Regions from separate parts of the Bacillus rugosus genome, predicted to be linked through region 4. Evidence: predicted binding sites of a transcription regulator. Region 4 holds the regulator's gene; each other region holds the start of a gene.
What was found. Region 4 encodes Rex, which represses fermentation and respiration genes when NADH is low (regulators of the CRP and FNR family bind a similar motif). Its sites were predicted from a motif close to TTGTGAAATATTTCACAA; they were not measured.

Region 1 (3,148 bases), 680 kb from region 4:
ACCCGTTCTCCGGCAGATGCTACGCGGTCATATTTGACTTTGTTTTCTTTTTCGGTTTTCTCGGCTGTGATGCAAAGGTATGTAATACCATCCCCGCTATAATAATGAATAATCCGGCAAATGATAAAAGGGATGGGAAAACGTCTGACAGCAGAACAATTTCACCAAGCAGCGCGAAAATCACTTCACCTGCTTGAGTTGCTTCAACAGCTGCAAGTTTTTGCGGATTGTCTCTTACCATATCAGTGGCCCAGAAAAATAAAACAGTCGCAATGACGCCTGAGCTGACGGCCACGATAAAGGATTGAACGGTTTGTCCCGCTGTCGGAAGCCCGTCTGACCACCAGCCGTAAGCTGCTGCTATAAGCCAGAAAGGAAGGCTTGCCAGGGTCATTCCCAGCACACGCTGAAATGTATCTAGCCGGCCGCCATATTCTTCGAGCATTCTCCGGTTTCCTAGCGGATAGGCAAAAGCCGCAATGACAACCGGCAGGACACTGAAAAGCAGCATCTTCCCAGAAAGCGATTCTGCATGCTGAAGCTGTATCAGTGCAGCTCCGATCAGGATGATCACGGAAGTGCCAAGTGAAACAAGAGGAATCTTTTGCCGAACGAGCTGCGGCCCGCCCGGCATGTCTTTTTTGACATAGAAAAATGGAGATAACAGAACACCGGCTACAATTGTGATTTGCCAGGTCCCGGCTACAAGCCAACCTGGACCGTATGCAGCTGCAAATGTGATCGGCGCGTAAAAAAGCACGAAGCCGACAAAACTCCATTTGATCCAAAAAAACGGCTTTTTCCTCATTTCTTGTAAGAGAGGTGCGAATGTCCCTCTCATAATGACTATCAAACATAAAAACGGAACCATATAAATAAAGCGCAGCGAAGAGCTCCAAAGCCAGCTGCCTCCGGATAATTCCATCGCTCTGTTTAAAATAAAGGTAACGGCGAAAAAGAGTGAAGCCAATATTCCGATAACGATTGCTTTCATGATATCCCTCATTCTGGCATTATTTTTTTATACTATACTATTCGATATCGCACAGATCAATGGAGTCGTGAGAAAATAAGCATGTTTTGCGAACCGGTATGTGTGGAAGACAAAAAATGGAGGTGAGATTGTTGGAAGCAAAGACACAGACGTTCTTCTTTCAGGATGACGGCAGGATTCCCAATCACCCTGATTTTCCGCTCGTTGTGTATCAAAACGCGATCAGGGAAACCGGTCAGGCAGAGCGGATCGTCAATCGGCATGGCTGGTCAAACAGCTGGTCGGGGAGTGTTTTTCCATACCATCATTATCACAGCAATACGCATGAAGTCCTGATTGCAGTTCAGGGAGAGGCTGTGATTCAGTTTGGGGGAGAAAAAGGGGCTGCTATTCCTTTCAAAACAGGCGATGCAGTCGTGATTCCAGCCGGAGTCGGCCATAAAAAGCTAAGCGCAAGCGCCGATTTTACTGTCATTGGCGCTTATCCGGGAGGCGTTCAGTATGATATGAAGACCGGAGAGCCGAAAGAACGGGAGGAAGCCATGAAACGGATCAAGCAGGTATCATTGCCGGCGAATGACCCGATCACAGGAAAAAGAGCTCCTCTTTTGGAAATATGGGTAAAGGGAAGGGGAGAAATTTGTCGGATTGTCAATAACTAGTGCCGCAAAAATGTTATGACACGGGCGCCATATAAATTAATTTCATAATCGAAGCAATTCACGTTCAAATTTTGTTCAAAAAGTGTTATCATATAGAAGGTAATCGAATTGGAGTTTTTTGTGTTTGCTATTTTCAGAGAGAGTAAAGGATTTTTGACTTATTCAATTGTTTATTTTTGAGATAAAAATAATACTGAATATGGCAAGATGAAAAACTGGGTAGTAAACATTTATTTTTGTAAATGATTGTGCATGAATTCACAATCCTTATTCTTATGCCTTCAAGCATGAGACCAGGGAGAGGCACTACCCTTTCCAAAAAAATCTGCAAACTGCTTATAGTAAAGGAGAATTGGATATGCCAGAAACAATCGATCAAACAAATGCGTCTGTCAGCCAAAGCCAGCAAGATCTTATTGATCAGCTGTTAAAGCCAGAAGTTCAAGAATCACTGACCGTTTTAGTTGACCAGCTTCCGAAGCTGACTGAGTTAGTGAATATTTTAACGAAGTCTTATGACTTCGCCCAATCTGTAGCAACTGACGAAGTGTTAAAAAGCGACACTGTCGGTGCGATCACTGAAATTCTTGAACCTGTAAAAGAAACAGCGAAAGAAGTAGCTGCGACTGCAATCGAAGCGAAAGACCGTGCGGATGCAAGCAACGAAACGATTGGTCTTTTCGGCCTGTTGCGCATGCTGAAAGATCCTCAAGCTCAAAAGCTGTTCCGTTTTGCTAACAGCTACCTTGAAGTCATGAACGAACGCGAAAACCAAAAATAATCTCAGATTCAAATTGATATAAAGGACGGAGGATATACGATGTCAAAACATATTGTCATTCTAGGCGCTGGTTATGGCGGAGTTCTTTCTGCTCTAACAGTTCGCAAACATTACACTAAAGAACAAGCACGCGTGACAGTGGTAAACAAATACCCAACTCACCAAATCATTACGGAATTACACCGCCTTGCAGCAGGCAACGTGTCTGAAAAAGCGGTTGCAATGCCATTAGAAAAACTTTTCAAAGGCAAAGACATTGATCTTAAAATCGCGGAAGTAAGCTCTTTCTCAGTTGATAAAAAAGAAGTTGCGCTTGCTGACGGTTCTACATTAACTTATGATGCGCTTGTTGTAGGTCTTGGTTCTGTAACAGCTTACTTCGGCATTCCAGGTCTTCAAGAAAACAGCATGGTATTGAAATCTGCTGCCGATGCGAACAAAGTCTTCCAACATGTTGAAGATCGTGTGCGCGAGTACTCTCAAACGAAAAACGAAGCTGATGCAACAATCCTTATCGGCGGAGGCGGCTTAACAGGCGTTGAGCTTGTCGGTGAGCTTGCTGACATCATGCCGAACCTTGCGAAAAAATACGGCGTAGACCATAAAGAAATTAAATTGAAACTTGTCGAAGCAGGTCCGAAAATCCTTCCTGTTCTTCCGGATGATCTGATCGAACGTGCGACTGCAAGCCTTGAAAAACGCGGTGTTGAG
Region 2 (3,148 bases), 1.0 Mb from region 4:
ACCCTTCAGCAGGACGGAGCTTTTCCTGCCCCACATAATGGGCCCAGCCCCCGCCGTTTACGCCTTGGGCGCCTACCAGTAATACAAGATTTAACACTGCCCGGTAGATCGTGTCGGAGTTGAACCAGTGGTTGATCCCTGCCCCTACGATAATCATGGATCGGCCGTCTGTATCGATCGCATTTTGGGCAAACTCTCTGGCTACCTTTATGACGGCTTCTTTTTTGATTCCTGTCATCTGTTCCTGCCAGGCAGGCGTGAACGGCTCAGGATCATCATAAGAGACAGCTGATTGTTCGCCGATGCCCCGGTTCACGCCGTAGTTGGCCAGTATCAAGTCAAACACGGTCGTGACACATACCTCTTCGCCGTTCAGGTTCAGTTTTTTTATAGGAAGATCCCGCTCAAGCACTTTGTTTCCGTCATTTGAAAAATACGGGATGCGCACCGTGCCAATTTCGTCCTCTATCCCCAGCACAGAGAGACGGGGTTCAATCGGTTCTCCGGTTTCTTCATCGATCATGTGCAGGTTCCATTTCTGCTTCCCGTCCCAGCGGGAGCCCATTGTCCCTTGCGGTATGGCAAATGTGCTTGTCTGCTCATCCCAGACAGCAGGCTTCCACTGATCATGCTTTGTCTGCCGTCCGATGTCCTTCGCATGCAAAAAACGTCCCGCTGTGTAGATGCCATTTTCTTTTGAGAGTGTGACGAAGAACGGAAAATCCGTGTATTGCTTTGCGTACTCAATGAAACGTTCCGTCGCTTGGTTCACGTAATATTCCTGCAAAATGACGTGACCCATGGCCATCGCAAGCGCCCCGTCAGTCCCTTGGCGGATACTCAGCCAGTCATCCGCAAACTTTGAGGATTCTGCAAAATCCGGGCTGATCGAAATAACCTTAGCGCCTTTATAACGGGCCTCCGCCAAAAAATGCGCGTCAGGCGTTCTCGTTAACGGAACGTTGGAACCCCATGTGATGATATAGCCTGAATTGTACCAATCACTGCTTTCCGGAACGTCCGTCTGGTCACCCCAAATTTGCGGGGATGCCGGAGGAAGGTCCGCATACCAGTCATAAAAACTAAGCATAGGGCCGCCGATTAACGACATAAACCGTGAGCCTGATGCATGGCTGATCATTGACATAGCCGGAATCGGAGAAAAACCGACGTTCCGGTCAGGCCCGTACTTCATAACTGTATAGAGCAGAGAGGCTGAAATCAGCTTCAGCACCTCCGGCCATTCAGCACGCACAAAACCGCCTTTCCCTCTTGCCTGTTTATAGGACTTCGCTTTTTCAGGATTTTCAACGATTGATTTCCAAGCATCCAATGGATTTTGGTGGGCCTGCAGTGCTTCCCGCCACAAATTGATCAGCACACCGCGCACGTATGGGTATTTCACACGGAGCGGGCTGTAGATATACCATGAAAAACTGGCTCCCCGCGGACAGCCTCTCGGTTCGAAATCAGGCATATCCGGGCCTGTTGATGGATAATTCAAGTTTTGTCCTTCCCACGTGACAATTCCGTTTTTCACATAAATATTCCAGCTGCATGACCCTGTGCAGTTGACGCCGTGGGTGGAGCGAACGACTTTGTCGTACTGCCATCTGTTTCTGTATACATTCTCCCAATCGCGATCTTCGCGGCTGGTTTGGCTATGTTTATTTGAATGGTGTTCGATAGGAGAGAAATAATTCAATCTCCTAAACAACGGACTCATTTTCTTTTTCTTCATGAGAGTTCACTCCTTCCGAGTCAGATGATGCTAAGTTCCACTATAAACAGAGACAGCGCATTTCCTTGTGAACTATGTCACACACTCTGCTTTTTTCACAAAATGTTCACAGAAAGGAGAAGGAAGGACTTTCACAGGGATGTGATGAATGAAGGCGTTCAGGCAGGACGCCTGAGTCATTAGCCGCCTTTCATTCAAAGATCAAAAAAACCGGCTCTATTTAAGAACCGGACTCGGCATTTTCATCTTGTGATGTATGCAGATAACGCAAAAATAATTGATAGGAACAAAAGACATTTTGCTGAAGCATGGCCAAAAAATTCATTTGCAGCTGCGCATTGTAAGACATCATTTTCTTAAATATGTAATAAGGAATATTGAGAATCAGAATGTCTGAAGTGGCATTGACTGCGATAAATGGCGATAAATACAGCCCGCCTTTTTCATCAATCGGAAACACATCGCCTTTTTCCCACAGTGCAACGGTTTTCGATCCTTCAGGGAGCCTGCTGTCTATAAAACGGACACTGCCTTTTAATACAATATAAACGGATTGAGAATGTAGAAAGGTTGGAGACTGATCAGATGAGCCGCGGATAAACGTCCCGTTTTTCAGCAAGGTTTCGACAATGGATAGAGGCACTTCATTAAACATAGGGAGTTGTTTCAGAAATAATAAATAGTCACACTGATTCATAGGAAAGCCTCCTGTGCTAAGGATAGCTTTAGTGTAGCTCGAATGAGCCTGTACAGCAGTGATGTATTTCACAGCCTGTATGATGAATGTCACTTATCAGGAGGATGAACGCATTTATAATAAAATAAAAAAGGAGGAGTTCGATGAAGGCGCTGATTCCGAAGCAGCACGGCGCATGGGCGATGCTGCTGACTCCATTTTTACTCGGCATCGTCAAGGGCGGTCCCGTTCTCTGGCATATTCCGCTCTTCCTAGGATGGCTTTTCCTTTACTTGGCGGTTTATCCCATCACGCTCGCCTTGAAAAAGAAACAGATCAAACCCTATCAAAAGTGGGTATATTATTACGGTGTTCCGGCCTGCTGCTTTCTAATTATTTCTGTCTTTCATAAGCCGCCGTTCATCTGGGTTAGCGTTTCTTTATTGCCGCTGTTTCTCATCCATATGTATTTTGCCCGCCGAAAAAACGAACGAGCATTAGTGAATGATATTGCGGGTGTCTTGTTCTTTTGTTCAGGCGGGCTTGCGAGCTGCTGGCTGGGGACAGGAACGCTCGACGGCTGGGCTTGGTTTATATTCTTACAATCTGCTTTATTTTTTATCGGGAGTTCTTTTTATGTAAAGTCGGTGATCCGGGAACGAAAGAACAGGTTTTTTGCATACTGGTCATGGGGATATCACCTGCTCCTCCCCTTTTTATCCGCTCTTCTC
Region 3 (3,148 bases), 970 kb from region 4:
TCGGACATGTAAAAGAGACATTGGGTGTGTCTCTGCCTGAAGATGAAGCTGGTTATATTGCCCTTCACATCCATACGGCGAAGATGGATGCGGAGAGCATGTATTCAGCGCTGAAGCATACGACCATGATCAAAGAAATGATAGAGAAAATAGAACAATACTTTAATCGAAAGGTGGATGAAAACAGCATTTCCTATCAACGCCTTGTCACGCATTTGCGATACGCGGTCAGCCGGTTGGAATCAAATGAAGCGCTCCATCGTATGGACGAGGAGATGCTTTATTTCATCCAAAAAAAGTATTCATTTGCCTATCAATGTGCGCTGGAGCTGGCGGAGTTTTTGAAAAATGAATATCAATTACATTTGCCGGAGTCCGAGGCCGGCTATATCACGCTGCATGTCCAGCGTCTTCAAGATCTCTCGGAATAACCGCATTGACTTGCAGGGAGTGATCTCTGGAAGTTTTTTTTATTTATCGGGATTGAGCGTGTAGTACATCCAGCCCATCATTACCATTCCCGCGGTCAGATTGCCGAGCGTCACAGGAATTAAGTTTCTGACTGCCCCCATCAGTGTCAACGTATCAGGGTGCTCGATCAAAAGGGAGATGGCGAATGTGCACATATTGGCAATGCTGTGCTCAAAACCGGAAATAAAGAAACAGAAAACGAAAAGCATCATGGCAAACAGCTTTGCTCCTTCGTCTTTGAGAGACATCGGAATAAAAAAGGCGAGGCACACAAGCCAATTGCAAAGCATTCCTCTGAAAAACAGCTCAGAAGCGGGCGGCTCCATTTTGTGCTCTGCCAGATGAATCAAAAAGGAATGAATAGAAGCCTCCTCAAAAAGTCCTGTCGCGCTGATCAGAATGGCAAATAGAATGGCGCCGATCAAATTGCCGGCATAGCTAAACATCCACAGGTACAGGGTATCGCGCCAGCGGATTTTTTTTCGGAGCGCGGTATAAGTGAAATAAAAGGTGTTGCCGGTAAATAAATCCCCGCCCCCGTAAGCAATCAGCAGTATTGCGGCCCCGAATGTGACAGCGGCTGCCGGAAAGGCAAACGGAGAATCCGCCATGGAGAAATAGCTGCCTGTTTTACTTGCGGCTGTAATGCCGAAACCGATAAACATGCTGGCTAAAATGGATCTGAGCACATAACGGATTTTGCTAGAAACAAATATGTTTTGTTTTTTCAAAGCGTACTGTTCAACCTTTTGCAATGCTTGAGCTTCCATTGTCTTTTCCTGCTTTCTTTTATGGTTGAGCATAGTATAGCATGATATTGTGAAATAATTCACAATTAATTTTTACGAATTTATGTCTATATGTTTTATCAAACTATTTAACTAAAAAACAGTTGACGAAAACGCTATCATGATTTATGATGAAAGCGTATTCTCAATCTAAATAAGCGGGATTGTGACTGGTAAAGCAGGCAAGACCTAAAATTTGCGTAAATGAAAAAGGATCGCTGTGTCCTTTATTCGTTGGCGAATTTTAGGTCTTTTTTGTTTAAATAAAAGGGGGAGAAACAAATGGATTACAAAGAGACTGCAATACGCCTCATTGAGCTTCTCGGTGGGAAGGAAAATATTATCAGTGCGGCTCATTGTGCAACAAGACTGCGTTTAGTGATTAAAGATGAATCAAAGATAGATCAAGCACAAGTAGAAGAGCTTGATGGCGTCAAAGGCGCTTTCAGCAGCTCTGGCCAGTACCAGATCATTTTCGGAACGGGCCTTGTGAATAAAGTATTCGATGCTTTTTCTAAAGAAGCTGATATTGAGCGTGAGGAACACGTAAATCATCAGGATGCGGCAAAAGAAAAGCTGAATCCCGCTGCTAGATTTGCGAAAACGCTTTCTAATATTTTTGTCCCAATTATCCCGGCTATTGTAGCCAGCGGCCTATTAATGGGATTGCTGGGTATGATCAATGCGTTTCATTGGATGAGCAAGGATTCTGCAGTTTTTCAGCTGCTTGATATGTTTTCAAGTGCAGCATTCATTTTCTTGCCGATTCTAATCGGAGTAAGCGCTTCAAAAGAATTTGGCAGCAACCCGTACTTGGGAGCGGTCATCGGGGGAATCATGATTCATCCAAACCTTTTGAATCCATGGGGTTTGGCTGAAGCGACACCTGATTATATGCATCTTTTCGGATTTGATATTGCGCTTCTAGGCTATCAGGGAACTGTCATCCCTGTTCTGCTGGCGGTTTATGTAATGAGCAAGGTAGAGAAATGGACAAGAAAAGTGGTTCCGCATGCGGTAGATTTGCTTGTTACACCTTTTGTTACTGTAATTGTCACCGGGTTTGTTGCTTTTATTGCGATTGGCCCTCTGGGAAGAGCGCTTGGCTCCGGGATTACGGTTGCTTTAACTTATGTATATGACCATGCCGGTTTTGTTGCGGGTCTGATTTTCGGTGGCACGTATTCACTTATCGTGCTGACAGGCGTTCATCACAGCTTCCATGCGATTGAGGCAGGGCTTATTGCAGATATAGGCAAAAACTATTTGCTGCCGATCTGGTCAATGGCGAATGTCGCACAGGGCGGGGCAGGCCTTGCCGTCTTCTTTATGGCGAAAAAGGCAAAGACAAAAGAAATCGCGCTTCCGGCTGCATTTTCCGCTTTTCTCGGCATTACTGAGCCCGTCATATTCGGAGTTAACCTTCGCTACCGAAAACCGTTTATCGCCGCGATGATCGGAGGCGCATTGGGCGGTGCATATGTCGTCTTTACTCATGTTGCTGCAAACGCTTATGGGTTAACGGGTATTCCAATGATCGCCATTGCTGCGCCGTTTGGCATGGGCAACTTGATCAACTATCTGATTGGGATGGCCATTGCGGCAGTGTCAGCGTTCATTGCAGCGTTTATCATGAAGATTAATGAGGATGAGGGGAGAAAAAAATGACAGCATATGATCACGAGCTTCGCCGCCGGGCTTATGAAGAAGTGGAGAAAAAAGAGCCTATCGCTGACAGTGATCCGCATCGCCAGCATTTTCACATCATGCCGCCGGTTGGGCTGCTGAATGACCCGAATGGCGTGATATATTGGAAGGGCAGCTATCATGTATTCTTTCAGTGGCAGCCGTTTCAGACGGGGCACGGCGCGAAATTTTGGGGGCATTAT
Region 4 (3,148 bases):
CGGTCATGCGAAACGATGAGAATGGCGCCTGAATAGCCTTGCAAATAATGTTCAAGCCAGGTTAGCGTATCAATATCGAGATGGTTTGTCGGCTCATCGAGAATGAGCAAATCAGGCTGTGTTAACAGAAGCTTACCAAGGGCAAGCCTTGTTTTCTGCCCCCCGCTGAGGCTTTGCACCTGTGTTGAATCGTCAAAATGGCTGAAGCCGAGTCCGTGAAGCACAGATCTGACATCCGCTTCATATTGATAGCCGCCTTTATCTTTGAATTCCTGCTGAAGCCGGTCATAGGTTTTCATGATGCTTTCCAATTCACCGGGATCAGCTGCCGCCATTTTTTCTTCGATAGCCCGCATTTCCTTTTCCATTTCTTTTAAGTGGTCAAAAACAGTCAGCAGCTCTTCTTTTATGGTAAGCTTAGAATCCAAGCCCGTATGCTGGGCAAGATATCCCATTGTAATATCTTTCGGTTTAATAACTTCGCCCTTTTCATACGAAAGCTGGCCTGCGATAATTTTAAGCAGCGTGGATTTTCCCGCGCCATTTCTTCCAACAATGGCGATGCGATCACGATTTCTGACTTCCAGCTTTATATTGTTTAAAATAGTATCAGCACCAAATGATTTGGACAGCTGATTAACTTGTAAGATCATCATATTATTTCACCTCTGCTATAATAAGTTAAGTGTAGCTTATGAACCAGAAGTCAGCAAACAATACATTGGCCGAATAAGACATAGAGAAGAAAATAGTGTATGATCTGTTTAAGGAGAGTTTTAATATGAATGGATTTTCTCATTTTAATGAACAGGGCAGAGCCCAGATGGTAGACATCAGCGAAAAATCTTCGTCTGTCCGTACTGCGGCGGCCGTTTCAAGCGTACACATGAAGAATGAAGTGTACGAGAAAATACAAAGTCATGATATCGGCAAAGGAGATGTACTGGCTGTTGCGCAGGTTGCAGGCATTATGGCCGCAAAGCAAACGTCGAATATCATTCCGATGTGCCATCCGCTTTCACTGAGCGGGGTAGATATATCGTTTGACTGGAAAATAAAAGAAGCAGAAGTTATACTTCATATAAAAGCACAGGTCAAAACGAAAGGGAGTACAGGTGTGGAAATGGAAGCGCTCACTTCTGCATCGGTGTGTGCTCTTACCGTTTACGATATGTGCAAGGCCCTTGATAAGGGGATGGTCATCGGCCCTACTTTCTTGCTGGAGAAGACAGGCGGGAAAAACGGTGACTTTAAAAGAGAACTATCCGAGTATAATTTGGAGGACCAAAAATGAATAAGGATCAATCAAAAATTCCGCAGGCGACGGCAAAACGGCTGCCGCTTTACTATCGCTTTTTAAAGAATCTGCATGCGTCAGGAAAACAGCGTGTCTCATCCGCTGAACTCAGTGATGCCGTAAAGGTTGATTCTGCCACGATTCGCAGGGATTTTTCCTATTTTGGAGCTCTTGGCAAAAAAGGATATGGATATAATGTCGATTATTTACTGTCATTTTTCCGAAAAACGCTTGATCAGGATGAGATGACAGACGTTATCTTGATTGGTGTCGGGAACTTGGGAACGGCATTTCTTCACTATAATTTCACAAAAAATAATAACACAAAAATTTCTATGGCTTTTGATATAAATGAGAGTAAAATAGGAACTGAGGTAGGCGGCGTGCCTGTCTATAACCTTGATGACCTAGAACAACACGTAAAAAATGAATCAGTTGCCATTCTTACAGTGCCAGCAGTTGCCGCTCAATCCATTACAGACAGATTGGTCGCGTTAGGAATCAAGGGAATTCTTAATTTTACGCCGGCCCGTTTGAATGTGCCGGAACACATTCGAATTCATCATATAGATTTAGCTGTAGAGCTTCAGTCACTGGTTTATTTCTTGAAGCATTATTCAGTTTTAGAGGAAATCGAATAGAGGGAAAGGAGGAGCCCACATATGCCGATCGGTCCTGGAAGCCTTGCTGTTATCGCAATCGTTGCTCTGATCATCTTCGGTCCCAAAAAGCTGCCTGAGTTGGGGAAAGCTGCGGGAGACACACTTCGTGAATTCAAAAATGCTACTAAAGGATTAACGAGTGATGACGAGGAAAAAAAGAAAGAAGATCAGTAAGTTAGGATGACACGAATGAAAGTGAATCAAATGTCGCTGCTGGAGCATATTGCTGAGCTTCGAAAACGATTGCTGGTTGTGGCGCTGGCATTTGTCGTTTTCTTTATCGCAGGATTTTTTTTAGCGAAGCCTATGATTGTTTATCTGCAAAAAACGGATGAAGCGAAGGAGCTTACGCTTAATGCGTTTAATCTGACAGACCCGCTTTTCGTGTTTATGCAGTTTGCGTTTATCATCGGGATTGTCCTGACCTCACCGATTATTCTTTATCAGATTTGGGCTTTTGTGAGCCCAGGTCTCTATGAGAAAGAGCGCAAAGTAACGCTCAGCTACATTCCGATCTCTATATTGCTTTTTTTAGCGGGCTTATCTTTTTCATATTATATTTTATTTCCTTTTGTTGTTGATTTTATGAAGCGGATCTCTCAGGACTTGAATGTCAATCAGGTAATTGGAATTAATGAGTATTTTCATTTTCTTCTGCAGCTGACGATTCCGTTTGGACTGTTGTTCCAAATGCCAGTCATCCTCATGTTTTTGACCAGGCTTGGAATTGTGACACCGATGTTCTTAGCGAAAATCAGAAAGTATGCGTATTTTACACTGCTGGTAATCGCTGCCCTGATTACTCCGCCTGAGCTTTTGTCTCATATGATGGTCACTGTTCCGCTGTTGATTTTATATGAAATCAGTATACTTATATCGAAGGCCGCCTATCGGAAAGCGCAGAAAAGCAGTGCTGCCGATCAGGACGTGTCTTCCGGGCAATCATAAAAAATCCATTTCTCATGAGAGAAATGGATTTTCTTTATTTCTGGTTCTTTTTGATTTTAAATGAAAAGGCGAACATCTTAAAAGAAATGCTGATGTTGTAAGCGGCGAACACCATCAGCAGGATGGAGTAAAATGACCACATGCTGCCTGGCGAGCTTGCGGCAAGATAAGTAAAGATGCACCCTACGGCAAAATAGATCATTCCCCAAACTACCGGGTTTCTCATAAAAATAATCCTCCA

Region 1: the regulator Rex is predicted to act here: its motif matches at 1,903-1,920, upstream of M0696_RS06715 (DUF1641 domain-containing protein).
Region 2: the regulator Rex is predicted to act here: its motif matches at 1,807-1,824, upstream of M0696_RS18960 (nitrate reductase subunit alpha).
Region 3: the regulator Rex is predicted to act here: its motif matches at 1,289-1,306, upstream of M0696_RS19320 (formate/nitrite transporter family protein).

What each region holds. Positions count from the first base shown of each region.
Region 1 covers NZ_CP096590.1:1,318,488-1,321,635, forward strand. The annotation lists gene M0696_RS06705 (DMT family transporter) at 20-994, opposite strand; gene M0696_RS06710 (cupin domain-containing protein) at 1,126-1,656, shown strand; gene M0696_RS06715 (DUF1641 domain-containing protein) at 2,015-2,437, shown strand; gene M0696_RS06720 (NAD(P)/FAD-dependent oxidoreductase) at 2,477-3,148, shown strand, end outside.
Region 2 covers NZ_CP096590.1:3,739,993-3,743,140, forward strand. The annotation lists gene M0696_RS18960 (nitrate reductase subunit alpha) at 1-1,741, opposite strand, end outside; gene arfM (cyclic nucleotide-binding domain-containing protein) at 1,962-2,438, opposite strand; gene M0696_RS18970 (YwiC-like family protein) at 2,582-3,148, shown strand, end outside.
Region 3 covers NZ_CP096590.1:3,808,727-3,811,874, reverse strand. The annotation lists gene sacT (sac operon transcriptional antiterminator SacT) at 1-431, shown strand, start outside; gene M0696_RS19320 (formate/nitrite transporter family protein) at 471-1,241, opposite strand; gene scrA (PTS system sucrose transporter subunit IIBC) at 1,542-2,927, shown strand; gene sacA (sucrose-6-phosphate hydrolase) at 2,924-3,148, shown strand, end outside.
Region 4 covers NZ_CP096590.1:636,370-639,517, forward strand. The annotation lists gene M0696_RS03355 (ABC-F family ATP-binding cassette domain-containing protein) at 1-656, opposite strand, end outside; gene moaC (cyclic pyranopterin monophosphate synthase MoaC) at 782-1,294, shown strand; gene M0696_RS03365 (redox-sensing transcriptional repressor Rex) at 1,291-1,938, shown strand; gene tatAY (sec-independent protein translocase protein TatAY) at 1,960-2,133, shown strand; gene tatC (twin-arginine translocase subunit TatC) at 2,140-2,907, shown strand; gene M0696_RS03380 (YdiK family protein) at 2,942-3,133, opposite strand; gene M0696_RS03385 (CPBP family intramembrane glutamic endopeptidase) at 3,130-3,148, opposite strand, start outside.